One region of the Streptomyces sp. NPDC048172 genome, then DNA from elsewhere that is predicted to be linked to it. Evidence: riboswitches for the same ligand, from Rfam matches in the RefSeq annotation. Region 1 holds a riboswitch; the other holds the start of a gene.

Region 1 (7,329 bases):
TTGCGGCTGGTGTCGATGACGAAGGGCTTGTTGCCGATCATCGGCGAGATCTTCTTGCCGTAGGCGACGTTCGACTTCGTCGTCTGGTAGTTCGACACGTTCAGCGCGAAGCCGTCGGCCTTGCCGATGCCCGCCTTGTTGAGCGGCTCGACGAGACCGCCCGGGTCGCGCACCCAGTCGGGGTTGCCCGCGTCCAGGTAGACCTTCGTCTTGGGCAGGTCCTTGAGCTTGCTGACCGCCTCGTTCAGCAGCTGGTAGCGCTCCTCGTGGAACTGCTGCGGGGTGCATCCCTCCGCCAGCAGATGGGGGATCGAGTCGGGCTCGACGATCACCGTCGCCGAGCGGTCGCCGATGCCCTTGACCACCTTGTCGAGCCACGCGCGGTACTCGCCCGCGTCCTTGGCGCCGCCCTTGCTGTACTGGCCGCAGTCGCGGTGCGGCAGGTTGTAGAGCACGAGGAGCGCGTCGCGGTCGGCCTTGGAGGCCGCCTTCGTGAGCTTCTCGGTCTCGCCCTGCGGGTCCTCGGTGCCGACCCACTCGGCGACGGGCTGACCGGCGATCTTCTTGATCAGCTTCGCGTCGTCGGACTTGTCGTCCTTCTCGTACGAGCTGAGCTGCTGGGCCGCCTTCCCCTCCGGGTTCACCCAGTACGGGGCGACGGACTTGGGGCGCTGCTCGGTAGCGCCCGCGTCCTTGCCGTCGCCGGAACCGTCGTCCGACGACGAGCATCCGGCGATCAGGAGCAGTGCCCCCACCGCCGTACCCCCCGCGACGAGCCGTGTGCGGGCAGGGCCTCGCCCGCGGCCGCCGTGATTGCGGTACATCCACTCCCCCTTGGTTGAACTTCCGGGACTCTCCCGGACCCCCATGGGACGAATCGTCGCTCCATCGTGTCACAGGGCTTCGGGAACGCGGAAAAGCTGTTGAGCACCTGTTACGGCCGCCGTGACACCCCTCACGTTCACGCGGCGCGCCCCGGCGCACGGCCCTCCTCGTGCACCCGCTGTGACCGGACTCTTATTGACAGTGCACATACAAGCCTGGGACTCTCCGGACACCACATGTTCACATCGAGGCGACGGTGCGCAGGAACCCGGTGCGACTCCGGGGCGGTCCCGCCACTGTGTCCGTACGCACGCACGCGTACGGGAGTCAGGAACTGACCCGTCGCTTCTCCGCCAACGGGGCGTGGAAACCCCAGGAGGAGGCCCGCGGATGTCCTCGCAGACACCTACCGCACAGACGGCTGCCGGTTCGTCGGCCGTCGCCGCGATCCGTACGCGCGACGCGCTGATCGCTCTCGCCGCCGCGCTCGTCGCACTCATCGCCCTCTACGCCGTCTTCATCGACAACGGCCAGCTCGTCGCCGCCACCGGCGACTACCTGCACGAGTTCTCGCACGACGGACGGCACCTCTTCGGCGCCCCCTGCCACTGAGGAGCGCCGCACACATGACCGTCTCAGCGGAGACAACTCCCTACCCCCTCCTGCCCCTGCTCGGCCGCGGTCTCGCCGCGGGCGGCCTGGCGGGACTCGCCTCCGGGCTCTTCTCCCTGCTGCTCGCCGAGCCGCTGATGGACCGCGCGATCCGGCTGGAGGAGAAGCGCGCCGCGGCCGAGGCCGCAGCCGCGGCCGGGGCCCACGCGCACGGCCACGCCGCGGAGGCCGAAGAGCTCTTCACCCGGGGCACGCAGCACTTCGGGCTGGTGGTGACGGCGGTGGTCGTCGGCCTCGCGGTCGGCGTCTTCTTCGCCCTCGCCTACGCGCTCGTCCACCGCGCGGGCCTCGACCGGCGCCCCTGGGAACGCTCCGTCACCCTCGCCGGTGCCGGCTTCCTCGCGCTCTCCCTTCTCCCGGCGCTGCGCTACCCGGCCAATCCGCCGGGCGTCGGCGACGGCGGTACGGTCAACGAGCGCCAGGCGCTGTGGGTCGCGGCGCTGGTGATCGGGGTGCTGGGTCTGTTGCTGGCCTGGCAGCTCTCCGTCCGGATGGGCCGGCATGGCCTTGGCGCGCCTGCGCGCCAGCTCGCCGCCGCGGGTGCCGTGGCCGGCACGCTCGCCGTGCTCTTCCTTCTCCCCGACAACCCGGACTCGGTCCCGGTGGGCGCCACCCTGCTCTGGGACTTCCGGATCCTCTCCCTCGCCTCCCACGCCCTGCTCTGGACGGCGCTCGGCGTGACCTTCGGCTTGCTCCCCCGGGCCCGCCCCTCGGGCCCACGGACCTGACCTCACGACGCATCGGGGCTTGCCCCATAAGGGGCACGGGGCTGTATCTGATTTTGCGGCTCCGCCGCGTGGGCGCGACACCTCGGGGCTTGCCCCTGTTCCCTCAGGGGCGCGGGACTGTATCCATTTGCGGCTCCGCCGCGTGGGCGCGACGGTCACGACACCTCGAGGCTTGCCCGATTAGGGGCGCGGGGAACTGCGCGACAAGCCACGACGCGGCCGCAGCCCGCGAGCCACAGCCCGGGGCACCCCGGGCGCGGCTCTTGCACGCGGGGCACCCGGCGAAGGGGGCTGCGCTTGCCAACCCTGCGCCTTGCGCAGACTTCCCAAGCACAGTGGAGCGGAGGGAGAAGCGGCTAAGTGCGGTTCGACACTCCTGTGAGGTACGCGGAGACTACGACGTTGGAAGAATAGACGCGGCGGACGCGGTCGAATTCGCCGCCGCAGGTGATGAGGCGGAGTTCGGCGCGTCCCTCCTTCTCCGTCCCGTACACACGGTCCGCGTCGAACTCGCCGCGCCCGACCACCCGCGTCCGCTCGACCGTGAAGCGGGCGACCGTGCCGTCCGCGCGGCGTACCCGTAGACCCGTGCCCGGCTTCACGGTGCTGAGCGCGTAGAAGACGGCGCGGCGCTCGTCCGTGTCCACGTGGCCGACGAGGAGCGCCGCGCCCTTCTCGCCGGGCGCGGGCCCGCCCGCGTACCAGCCGACGCGGTCGGCGCGCGCGTACGGCGGGGCCTCCACCGCGCCGTCGCGCTCCACCCCGCGCCGCATCACGCGGGCGTGCACGTCGATGCGGTCGATGTCGATCCGCGTGGGCCGGGACCGGTCCTCCAGCGGGTCATGGGCCGCGGGCAGCGGCGGCGCGCCGACGGCGAGCCGTCCGGCGCGGGAGACGTCGCCGAGGACCGGGCCCCCGCCGCCGTCGGTGAGGTCGCGGCCCCACATCCAGAGCCCGAGGAGCAGGACGACCCAGGCGGCGCCGGTGATCAGCCGTCCCCGCCCGGCGGGGCGCTCCTCAGCCCCTTCCCCCTCCTGACCGCCCTGCCCGGCGCTCATCGGTCACCTGTCGCCGTTCGAGCGCCGGGTGCGCAGCAGGTACGTGGCGAACGCGGCCAGCGCCCCGGCGACCAGGACGAAGCCCCCGCCCACGCCGTCCCGCTGGTCGGCCGTGCCGCCGCCGCCCGCGCGTACGGGCGCCGAGGGCGAGGGCGAGGGTGACGGGGACTCGGCACCCGCGACCGTGAACTCGCCGCGGGCGACCCCCTGCTTGCCGTCGCAGTCGACGGTGACCGTGTGCGTGCCGGGCTCGGCAGAGGTACGGATCCGGGGTTCGCCGTGGAGCCCGCCGTCGGCCGAGGGTTCGAGGTCGACGTCCTCCTCGAAGGCGTCGGAGTAGGCGATGCCGGTGTCGCCCTCGCAGGCGTCGACGCGGACGTCGGCCTTGCCGCCGGTCGTGACGGTCTCGGGGGTGACCGTGACACCGCCCGCGCCCCGGTCGTCGTCGGTCAGCGGGGGCGCGGCGCCCAGGGCCATGGCCGCCAGCAGCGCCAGCGGAACGGCCTGGTGTCGGACCTGGTGTCGGACCCGACGTCGGGCCGGGGTGCGGCAGGGAGCCATGGGAACCTCCGGATCCTGGTAGATCCGACGTTCCACAAGGCGGCGCCCCACCGCATCCGGAGAGGGTCCGGACGCGGTGGGGCGCTACTCCGTACGGGGTGGGAGCCCCCTGTTTCAGACGCGGTCCACCAGGTCGGCGATCGAGTCGACGACGCTGGACGGCCGGTACGGGTACCGCTCGACCTCGTCCGGCTTCGTCAGTCCGGTCAGCACGAGGAAGGTCTCCAGGCCCGCCTCCATCCCGGCGCGGACGTCGGTGTCCATCCGGTCGCCGATCATGGCGCTGGTCTCGGAGTGCGCCCCGATCGCGTTGAGCCCGGCGCGCATCATCAGCGGGTTGGGCTTGCCGACGAAGTACGGCTCCTGGCCCGTCGCCTTGGTGATCAGCGCGGCGACGGAGCCGGTGGCGGGCAGGGCGCCCTCGGTGGAGGGGCCGGTCTCGTCGGGGTTGGTGGCGATGAACCGGGCGCCGTCGTTGATCAGCCGGATCGCCTTGGTCAGCGCCTCGAACGAGTACGTCCGGGTCTCGCCCAGCACCACGTAGTCCGGCTCGACGTCCGAGAGGACGTACCCCATGTCGTGCAGCGCGGTCGTCAGGCCCGACTCCCCTATGACGTAGGCGGTGCCGCCGGGGCGCTGGTCGTCCAGGAACTGGGCGGTGGCCAGCGCCGAGGTCCAGATGTTCTCCGCCGGGACGTCGAGGCCGATCCGGGAGAGCCGGGCGTGCAGGTCACGGGGCGTGTGCATCGAGTTGTTGGTGAGCACGAGGAACGGGCGCCCCGACTCCTTCAGCCGCTTTATGAAGGAGTCGGCGCCGGGCACCGGGATGCCCTCGTGCATCAGCACACCGTCCATGTCGGTGAGCCAGGACTCGATCGGCTTGCGCTCTGCCACGTGACGGCTCCCTGCCGGTGTGTTCGGATTCGGGCCTTCAGCGTAACCGGGAGTGGACGATCAGCCGATCCGTACGTCGTCGACCGCCCAGAACCAGGTGTTGTCCCCGGCGCAGCGGAAGTGGACGCGGGCCTTCGAGGCGCCGGAGGGCACCTCCAGCGCCAGCTCCTCGCGGACGGCGAGCGCGTCGGCGTCGTACGTCTTGACGGCCTTCGGCTCTCCCCCGTCGTAGGAGACCAGGACCTCGGCGGTCTGGCCGGGGTCGTGGCGGAGGTGGGAGACGAAGCGGAGGGTGGCGCCGCCGGCGGGCAGCTCCCAGGCGGGGCTGACGAGGGTCGAGTCGAAGGTGCCCTTCCTGTCGTCCTTGTCGGCCCACTCGTCGGGGTCGGCGACCGCGAAGACGCCCCGCGCGCGGACGTTCAGCTCGCGCTGCTGCTCGCGCTCGGCCGCCGTCCAGAAGGCGTCGGTGGTGAAGGCCCAGCCGCGCCACTCGGTGACGCCGCCCGTGCCCATGCGCGCGTTCTCCACGGACCAGCCCTGGGGCGGGGTGTGGGTGAAGCCGAGGACGGAGCCGTCGATGCCGGTCTCGTCCACGGCCTTCTCCAGCTCGCCGCGCACGCTGTCAAAGGCGTCGGAGACGTCGTCGCCGAGCGGGCGGCCGTCGAGCTTCCACTCCGCCTCGGCGTCGATGCCGAGGTGCGCGAGCGCGGTCGCGGCGACGTCCACGAGGCGGACGTCCTCGCGCCGGGTGCCCGCCGGGATCCCGGCGCCGCGCGCGATCACGAACGTACGCCGTTCGTTCGGGTCCGCGCCGCCGTGGCCGCCCGCGTCGGTGTGGCCGTGGTCGGCGGTGACGAGCACGAGCCAGTCCTCGTCGCCGTAGGAGCCGCGGCCCTCCATGGCGGCGAGGATCTCGCCCGCCTGCACGTCGACGCCCGCGAGCGCGTCCAGGTACGCCTGGCTGGCGCCGCCGCTCTCGTGCCCGGCGTGGTCGACGTTGTCGAGCTGGACGAAGACGGCGTCCGGGTCGCCGTCGCGGAGCTTGGCGACGGCGCGCTTCGTGGTGCCCGCGTCGTACTCCGCCTCGGGCGTCGCGGTCTTCTCGTCCACCTCGCCGGAGACGATGGTGTCGGGTATCGGGCCCCAGGACGCGACGGCGTACGTGCTCAGCTCCGCGTCCGCCCGTTCGGCCCGGGTGAGGAAGTCGGGGTAGGAGCCGAAGTCGGCGCCCGCGAAGGAGTTGTCCTTCACCCCGTGCTTGTCGGGCCAGACCCCGGTGAGGATCGTGGCCCAGCCGGGGCCCGACTCGGTGCGGGCCATGGGCGCGGTGTAGAGGGTGCTGGGCGCGGCCAGGCCCTCGGCGATCAGCTTCTGCAGGTGCGGCGCCTTCGCCTCCTCGACCTTGTGGAGCATGGTGCCGTCGAGGCCGAGGACCAGGACCTTGGGCTTCTTGGCCGCACCTCGCGCGGTGGTCGCCAGTCCGCCGACGGCCAGCGGGACCGCGGCGGCGCCGACGAGGACGGAGCGGCGGGAGATTCCTCTGCTCACCTGTTCAACTCCTGGGATGTGTGGGGGTGTTGACACGTACGGTGGACCAGACCCGTTACCGTAGCGCGACCTTGCGGGTTCGGCTCCCGGCCGGTCAGCTCCCGGTCGCCTTCTTCCAGTCGTCGATGTACGAGTCGAAGTTCTTCTCGACGTCGGCCCAGTCGGGGCGGAAGATCTCGACGTCCTTCATCAGCCCGGCCAGGGCCGTCGCGTTCGGGTCGGTGGCCTTGATGTCGGAGCGGACGGTGAAGCCGCCGCCCACCGACGAGACCTCGCGCTGGGGCTCCTCGCCGAGCAGGAAGTCCAGCAGCTTCTTGCCGTTCTCCGTCTGCGGCCCGCCCTTGACGAGACCGGCCGCGTAGGGCAGCGCGAACGTGGAGGGCTTGGCGCCCTTCTCCTTCGCGGGGAACCAGATGCCGAGGTTCGGCATGGAGTGGGACTGGGCGTGGTTCATCTGGACGTCGCCGTTGGCCACGAGCAGCTCGCCCTTGTCGACCTTGGGCGCGAGCTTGCTGGTGGAGGAGGACGGGCCGACGTTGTTCTTCTGGAGCTTGCCCAGGTACTCCATCGCGGCCTTGCGGTCCCCGAAGTCGTGGACGGCCTTCAGGAGCAGCGCCGTCCCGTCCCCGGCGACGCCGGGCGTGGAGTACTGGAGCTTGCCCTTGAACTTCCCGTCGAGGAGGTCGTCCCAGGTGGCCGGGGCCTTCTCCAGCTCCTTGGTGTTGCGGATGAAGCCGAAGTAGTTGTTGACCAGCGGCGTCCAGCTGCCGTTCGCCGCGCGCTCCTTGGCGGGGACCTTGTCGGCGCCCTCGGGCTCGTACTTCTCCAGCAGCCCCTTGCTGTCGGCCTGCTGGATGAACGGGGGCAGGGTGACGAGGACGTCGGCCTGGGTGTTGCTCTTCTCGCGGACGGCGCGCTGCACCATCTCGCCGGAGCCGCCCTCGACGTACTTCACCTTGATGCCGGTCTTCTTCTCGAACGCCTTGAACTGCTTGTCGTACCAGCCGTCGCCGTTCTCGCCCTTGAGGCCGTCGGCGCTGTAG
Region 2 (7,329 bases), on a different contig from region 1:
CGCGGCGTGCGGCACCATCAGGCCGACGAAGCCGATCGCCCCGCTGACCGCGACCAGTACGGCCGTCACCAGCGAGGCGAGCAGGAAGACGGCCGCGCGGAACCGCCCGGTGTCCAGGCCCATCACGGTCGCGCTCTCCTCGCCCGCGAGCAGCAGGTCGAGGGGGCGGGCGAGCGCCATCAGCAGCGCCAGCCCCAGCAGCATCGCGACGGCGGGCAGCGGCAGGCTGTTCCAGCGTGCCCCGCCCAGCCCGCCGAGCGTCCAGAAGAGGATCTCCCGCAGGTGCTCCGTCTTGGACGAGGTGACGAGGATGAGGCTGGTGAGCGCGGAGAGGATGTACTGGATCGCGACCCCGGCGAGCACCAGCCGTCCCGTCGTCATCACGCCGCCGCGCCGTGCCATCGCGTAGACGGCGACGAGCGCGCAGAGCGACCCGGCGAACGCGCCCACGTTCATCGTCACCGTCCCGACGCCGAAGACGACGACGAGCACGGCGCCCGTGGAGGCGCCCGAGGAGATGCCCAGCAGGAACGGATCGGCCAGCGGATTGCGTACGAGCGCCTGCAGCACCGTTCCGACGACCGCGAGCCCCGCGCCGACGACCGCCGCGAGCAGCACGCGCGGCAGCCGTACGTCCCGCACGATCGTGGTGAACGGGCCCGGCTCGGACCCTCCCGTCAGCGCGGCCACCACGTCCCCCACCGGGATCCGGACGGAGCCCAGCGCGAGGCTCGCCAGCGCGCCGACGAACAGCAGCGCGGCCAGTCCGGAGGTGAGGAGCGCGAACCGCAGCCTGCCCGGCACGGCCGCGGCCCTCACTTGGCGCGGTCCGGGTGGAGCTGGTCGGCCAGCTCGTCCACCGCGTCCGGCACGCGCGGCCCGACCACGACGGAGGAGAGCGGCATCACGGCGAACCGCTTGTGCTTGATCGCCGGTACGTCCTTGAGCGCCGGGTCGTTCAGCAGCCGCTTCTTCTTCTTGGCGAGGGAGGTGCCCCGGTAGTCGTAGATCACGATCGTGTCGGGGTTCTTCTCGACGACCTTCTCCCAGGAGACGTCGCCGAAGGGCTTGTCGACGGAGGAGAAGACGTTCTCGGCGCCCGCGCGCTCGATGATCTCGTTGCCGATGCCCTTGCCGCCCGCCGTGAACGCCGCGTTGTCACCGCTGTCGTACACGAACACCCGGGTCTTCTCCGCGCCCTTGAGCCGCTTCGCGGTGGCGGCGAGCTGCTCGTTCTGCTTCTTGATCAGCTTCTCGGCGCGCTCCGGGACGCCGAAGGTGCGGGCGACCTCCCGGATCTCCTTGTGCAGCTGCGGCACCCCGACCCGGCCCTTGGCGCAGCTCTCGGTGGCCAGCCGGGTGTTCACGGAGCTGTCCTGGAGCGCGGGGCGCTCACGGCCCTCGCCCTTCTCGAACGCCGAGGGGTAGGCGCCGTAGACGAAGTCGGGGTTGGCGCCGAGGAGCGTCTCCTTGGACGGGTACTCCTTGGCCAGCACCTTGACCTTGTCGTACGCCTTCCGGTACTCGGGCACGATCTTGTCGTCGAGGAAGGCGGTGCCCGCCATACGGTCTTCCAGACCGAGCGCGAGCATGACCTCGGTGGTGTTCTGGTTCATCGTCACGGCCCGCTCGGGCGGCTTCTCGAACGTCGTCTTCACGCCACAGTTCGTGACCGTGTACGGAAAGCCCTTGGGCGCCTTGCCGCCGCTGCTGTCGTCGGCGCTGGACGACGACGAACACGCGGTGAGGGCCGACGCCGGTATGAGCAGCGCGGCGAGAAGCGCACGGGTGCGCACGGCACGGGACATGACGATGCCTGCCTCCTCAAGGGGATCCGCGTCCCCTGACCTGGTGAGGTTGGCGGCAGACCAGTATCTGACTCCCGGCGGACGCCCCTGGGGACGTGCCGCCGGTCACAGTGGCGGGACCGTGCCGGGTTCGCACCGGCTTCCTGGCCTCTGCCGCCTCGATGAACAACGGCAGTCTTCCATACGGCCCGCCCAGGGCCCCGACCAGGGACGGAGCCCCTCGGTCAGACGCGCACGCTCTCCTGGCCCTCGGCCTGGTCGTCCTCCCGGCGCTCCAGCGCGACCCTCGGCAGCCGCCGGGCGAGGCCCGCCGGGAGCCACCAGGCGCGCTCGCCCAGCAGCCGCATCACCGCGGGCACGATCAGACAGCGGATCACCACCGCGTCCAGCAGGATCGCCACGGCCAGCCCCAGCCCGAACTGCTGGAGCATCCGGTCCGGGCTCAGCACGAACGCCGCGAACACCACGATCATGATCGCCGCGGCCGCCGTGATCACCTTGCCCGTGGCCGCCAGCCCCTCGCGGACCGCGCCCCGGTGGTCGCGCGTACGCTCCCACTCCTCGTGGATACGGGAGACGAGGAAGACCTCGTAGTCCATCGAGAGCCCGAAGACGATCGCGAAGATCATCACCGGGATGAACGCCTCGACGGGCCCCGCCTCGGCCCCGAACAGCCCCTCCTGGAAGACCAGCGTGACGACCCCCAGCGCCGCCGCGATCGACAGCAGGTTCAGCAGCGCGGCCTTCAGCGGGATCAGCACCGAGCGGAAGACCACCATCAGCAGCAGCGCCGAGAGTCCCACCACCAGCGCCACGAAGAGCGGCATACGGTCCGACACCGAGTCCGCGAAGTCCTGCGCGGCGGCCGTCGGCCCGCCCACCAGGGCCTTCCCGCCCGTCCGCTCGGTCACCGGCGGCAGCACGTCGTCCCGCAGCCGGTGCACGAGGTCGGCGGTCGCCTCGTCCTGCGGAGCCGTCTCCGGGAACGCGAGCACGGTGGAGACGCCGGTGTCCTTCGAAGGCAGCACGGGCGAGGTGGCGGCGATCCCGTCCGTACGGGCCAGCGTGGCCCGCACCTCCCCGGCGGCCTCCGCGCCGCCCTGGCTCACGACGACGAGCGGCCCGTTGAAGCCGGGCCCGAATCCCTCGGCCAGCAGGTCGTACGCCTGACGGCTGGTCGTCCCGCTCGCGTCGTTCCCCGCGTCCGCGAAGCCCAGCCGCATGTCCAGCGCGGGCGCGGAGAGCGCGAGCAGCGCGAGGACGGCGGCCGTGAGCGCGGTCAGCGGACGCCGCTGCACCGCCTCGGCCCACGCCCGCCAACGCCGCCCCTCCGCCCGGCCCTTCGCCCGCGCCCGTTCCGTACGGGCCCGCACGTGCCGCTCGATCCGGCGCCCCGCCACCGCCAGCAGAGCGGGCAGCAGCACGAGCGACGCCGCCATGGTCACGAGCACGGTGAGCGCGACGGCGACGGCGACCCCCTGCAACGCGCCCAGTCCCAGCGCGACCAGTCCCATCAGCGCGATGATCACGGTGCAGCCCGCGAAGAAGACGGTGCGTCCGGCGGCGTCGAGCGCGGTACGGGTCGCGGTCGCGGTATCGACCCCGCGCAGCAGCTCATGCCGATACCGATAGAAGATCAGCAGGGCATAATCCACCCCCACTCCGAGCCCGACGAGCATCATCAGCGGCGGGGTGAAGTCGGCGACGGTGAAGAGATGCGAGGCCAGCGCGATCAGCCCCACCGCCCCGCCCACCGCGAACACCGCGGTGACCAGCGGCAACGCGGCCGCCACCAGCGAACCGAAGAGCAGCACGAGGATCACGAGCGCCGCCAGCATCCCGGCACCCTCGGCGGCCCCGCCCCCTTCTTCCTCGGCCCCGCGTACGGCCTCACCCCCCACCTCGACCCGCACCCCGTCGCGGTCTACGTGCTGGGCGGTATCGATGACCCGCTTGACGTCCTCCTTGGGCACGCTCTCGGCCTTGCCGTCGAGCGTGACGGTGGCGTACGCGATCTCGCCGTCCCGCGAGACGGCCGCCTTGTCCGCGTACGGGCTGCGCACGTCGGCGACGCTGGGCAACTCCCGTACGTCATCGAGCATCCGCTCGACGCGGGCGCGCGCCCCGCGCAGGTCCTCGCCCTGGAGCACGACGGACACACTGTCCCCGGCCTGCGCCGAACCGTGCTTCTCCAGCAGATCGGTCGCGGTCTGCGAGTCGGTGCCGGGCAGGGAGAAGTCGTTCCGGTAATCGCTGCCCGCCCCCTGCGAGCCCACGGTGATGGCGGCCACCACGACCACCCACAACAGCAGCGCCCCCCAACGGTGCCGCTGGGACCAGGAAGCGAGCCGCCCCAGCGGCCCGGTACGTAGCTGATTCATGAGCCCAAGGTGCGCCGCGGCGATGGCCCCGGTCGTCGTCCCCGGGTTGACATCCCACTACCCCACAAGTTGCGCCCCGAAGGGGCGCGGGGAACTGCGCGCTCAGCCAAGGCGAAAGCGGCAGTCTGCGACGCACGACAAGGGGCAGGTGCGGCGCAGCGAAGAGGAGACGGCCCCGTCAGGAGTGCCCCAAAGGGGCGCGGGGAACTGCGCGACCGGCCAAGACGCAACCCGCGGCCTGCAACGTGCAGCAAGGCGCAGATGGGGCGCAGGGCCAGATCAGGGGTTCAGCCACCCCGGGCGGACGAGCCCCGACTCGTAAGCGAGGACGACCAGTTGGGAACGGTCTCGTACACCCAGCTTGGTCATGATGCGGCTCACATGCGTCTTGGACGTAGCAGGGCTGAGAGTCAACCGTCCCGCGACCTCGTCGTTCGTCAGCCCTTCCGCCACGAGCCGCATGACCTCCACCTCGCGCTCCGTCAGCGCGTTGAGCCGGGGCGAGGGCCCGGGCGGGGCGACGCGTCCGGCGAACTCGGCGATCAGCCGCCGCGTGACGCCGGGACTGATGAGCGCGTCACCGCGCGCCGCGACCCGCACGGCGTGCACCAGCTCCTCCGGCTCGGTGTCCTTGACGAGGAAGCCGCTGGCCCCGGCGCGCAGCGCCGTATAGACGTAGTCGTCGAGGTCGAACGTGGTCAGCATGACGACGCGCACCTCGTCGAGCCGCCCGTCGGCGGCGATCCGGCGGGCCGCCTCCAGGCCGTCCGTGCCCGGCATGCGGATGTCCATGAGGACGACGTCGGGCCGCGTCGCGCGGCACAGCGCGAGGGCCTCCTCGCCGTCGCCCGCCTCGCCGACCACGTCGAAGTCGTCCTCGTCCTCCAGGATCGAACGGAACCCGGCACGCACCAGCCGCTGGTCGTCCACGAGCAGGACCTTGATCATGAAGGAGACGCTCCGTTCTGGGGTACGGCGGAGGAGGAGAGCGGCAGCCGCGCCCGTACGGCGAACCCGCCGCCCCGTTCGCCGGGCCCCGCGGTCAGCTCGCCGCCGAGCGCGCGGGCCCGCTCGCGCATCCCGGAGATGCCGGTGCCGGAAACGGCGCCGCCGCCGGACCGGACGGCCCCCCGCCCGTCGTCCACGACCTCCAGCACGAGCTCACGCCGCCCACGCCGGACACGCACGGCGACGCTCGTGGCGCCCGCGTGCCGGCTCACATTCGTCAGCGCCTCCTGCACGATCCGGTACGCGGCCCGGTCCACCTCGACGGGCAGCGCCCCCGCTTCGCGCCCGGTCGTCGTGACCCGTACGTCGAGCCCGGCCCGCCGCGCCGACGCGACCAGCTCGTCCACCCGGTCCAGGCCGGGCACCGGCGCCGTCGGGGCGGCCTCGTCGCCGTCCCGCAGCGCGCCGAGCGTGGTGCGCAGCTCGCGCAGCGCCTCCTTGCTGGCGTCCTTGACCGCACCGAGCGCCTCGCCCGCGCCGCGCGCCCCGCGCTCGGGATCCTTCTGGAACCGCCGCAGCGCCGCCGACGACTGGACGTTGATGAGCGAGAGGTGGTGGCCGATGCTGTCGTGCAGCTCGCGCGCGATCCGCAGCCGCTCCTCGCTGGTGGCGTGCTTCTCGGCCTCCCGCGCGTACGCGAGACGGCTGTGCCGCGCCCAGCCGAGCGCGACGGTCGCGACCAGCCACCCGGCGAGCATGAACAGGGCGACGTTGTTCACGTCCTCGTTCCCCGCGGCCGTCCCCGCGGCGGTCCCGCACAGGGCGACGGCGGAGAGCGCGACGGCGACGCCGAGCAGCCCGCGCGCCGCGACCGCGTAGAGCGCGACGATGGGGGCGACCAGCAGGGGCCCGTCGTAGGCACTGCTGACGTAATACACCGAGCTGGTCACCAGGACGAGCGCCGCGACGGCCACGGGCCGCCGCCCGCTGAAGGCGAGCGCGCCGCAGGTCACGACGATCAGCACCCACCCGAACACGGTCGTCAGCCACGGCTCGCCCCGCTCCTGCAGAAGCGCGGGCACGGTGCCGCCCGCCACCAGCAGGAACACCCCACCGGCCAGCGCCACCCCGGACCCCACGCGCACCCCGCAAGCCATACGGCCAGCGTAGATCGGACCCCTGCCCCGCGCGGTCCGTCTCAGGGCGTGACCGACGACTGTGACCCCGCAACTGGCGCGGTACGCCGGCGTTGCGGGGTCACGACCTGGGTGGTAGCGGAGGTCAGGTAGTGGTGCGGGGGGCGTCAGTGGGAGCTATGGAGGGCATGCACACCTTTGGCCCGAAGTACGTTGGGCTCGCCATCCCTTTCTCGGAGGCGGAGGGGCGAGCGGTGCGGCTCTGCTCGGCCTCCTCGCGGTGGATGGATGACGGGGGCTGATCGCCCTGGGGCGTATCCATGATCATCTTTGTGCCGAGTTCCTAACGTGCTTCCGCAGCATGGGTCGCCGCAGTGATCTCGCTATTACGGGCGATGACGCTAACCGAGCTGCGAGATATGCACAAGTATTCTGAACCCAGGAAATCTATCCGTTCTGACTGGCTCGCTCGGTGCTCCGTAGGCGCTCCCCTATACGTTCCGCCTCATAGCTGTCAATTCTTTTGAATATGCCGATCGCTCTCCGCCAGAGGGCGTGCGCCGCATCAATCCGCATTGCGTCGGACTTCAGCTCGGCCAGCGCGTCGCACGCGCGAGCCTCCTCCTCCGGAGACTGGATACGGGAGGCCAGGGTGAGCGCTTCCGTCAGGTGCTGTTCGGACGTGTGGAGACGGCCGAGAAGGCGCTCTGCTGAGCCGAGCCCGCGCAGGGCTTGAGCCTCTTCCAGTCCTGCCCCGAGGCTCCGCGCCAATTCCAGCGCTGCGCTGTGACGCTCCAAGGATTCCTCGTACCGGGCGGCCCGGTGAAGTGCGTTCCCGATGGAGACGAGAGTGATGGTTTCATTCCTCTTGTCGCCCAGGTGTTGGAACGAGGCGAGCGCCATGTCATAGAGGTCGAGTGCCGATTCCAACTCCTGCGGAACATGATACGTATTGGCGAGGTTCAGTCGTGCCATCGCTTGCTCGGAACGGCTTCCCGATTCGATGGACATTTCCAGGACGCGGGAGAAGGATTCCCGCGCAGAATCCTGCTCTCC

What was found. Region 1 has a riboswitch for cobalamin ahead of ACGF3A_RS35885 (hypothetical protein). Riboswitches for the same ligand answer to the same signal wherever they lie in the genome.
Region 2: linked by a shared signal. The riboswitch ahead of ACGF3A_RS20610 (ABC transporter substrate-binding protein) and the one ahead of ACGF3A_RS35885 (hypothetical protein) in region 1 are both predicted to bind cobalamin.

The regions. Positions count from the first base shown of each region.
Region 1 covers NZ_JBIDAT010000010.1:381-7,709, forward strand. Annotated here, with positions in the region: gene ACGF3A_RS35880 (glycoside hydrolase family 6 protein) at 1-824, opposite strand, end outside; cobalamin riboswitch at 1,045-1,183, shown strand; gene ACGF3A_RS35885 (hypothetical protein) at 1,216-1,437, shown strand; gene ACGF3A_RS35890 (CbtA family protein) at 1,452-2,225, shown strand; gene ACGF3A_RS35895 (class F sortase) at 2,582-3,283, opposite strand; gene ACGF3A_RS35900 (hypothetical protein) at 3,287-3,844, opposite strand; gene ACGF3A_RS35905 (HAD-IIA family hydrolase) at 3,959-4,738, opposite strand; gene ACGF3A_RS35910 (alkaline phosphatase family protein) at 4,799-6,286, opposite strand; gene ACGF3A_RS35915 (2-aminoethylphosphonate ABC transporter substrate-binding protein) at 6,381-7,329, opposite strand, start outside.
Region 2 covers NZ_JBIDAT010000004.1:637,069-644,397, reverse strand. Annotated here, with positions in the region: gene ACGF3A_RS20615 (FecCD family ABC transporter permease) at 1-804, opposite strand, end outside; gene ACGF3A_RS20610 (ABC transporter substrate-binding protein) at 816-1,808, opposite strand; cobalamin riboswitch at 1,849-2,003, opposite strand; gene ACGF3A_RS20605 (MMPL family transporter) at 2,033-4,189, opposite strand; gene ACGF3A_RS20600 (response regulator) at 4,469-5,137, opposite strand; gene ACGF3A_RS20595 (sensor histidine kinase) at 5,134-6,294, opposite strand; gene ACGF3A_RS20590 (BTAD domain-containing putative transcriptional regulator) at 6,721-7,329, opposite strand, start outside.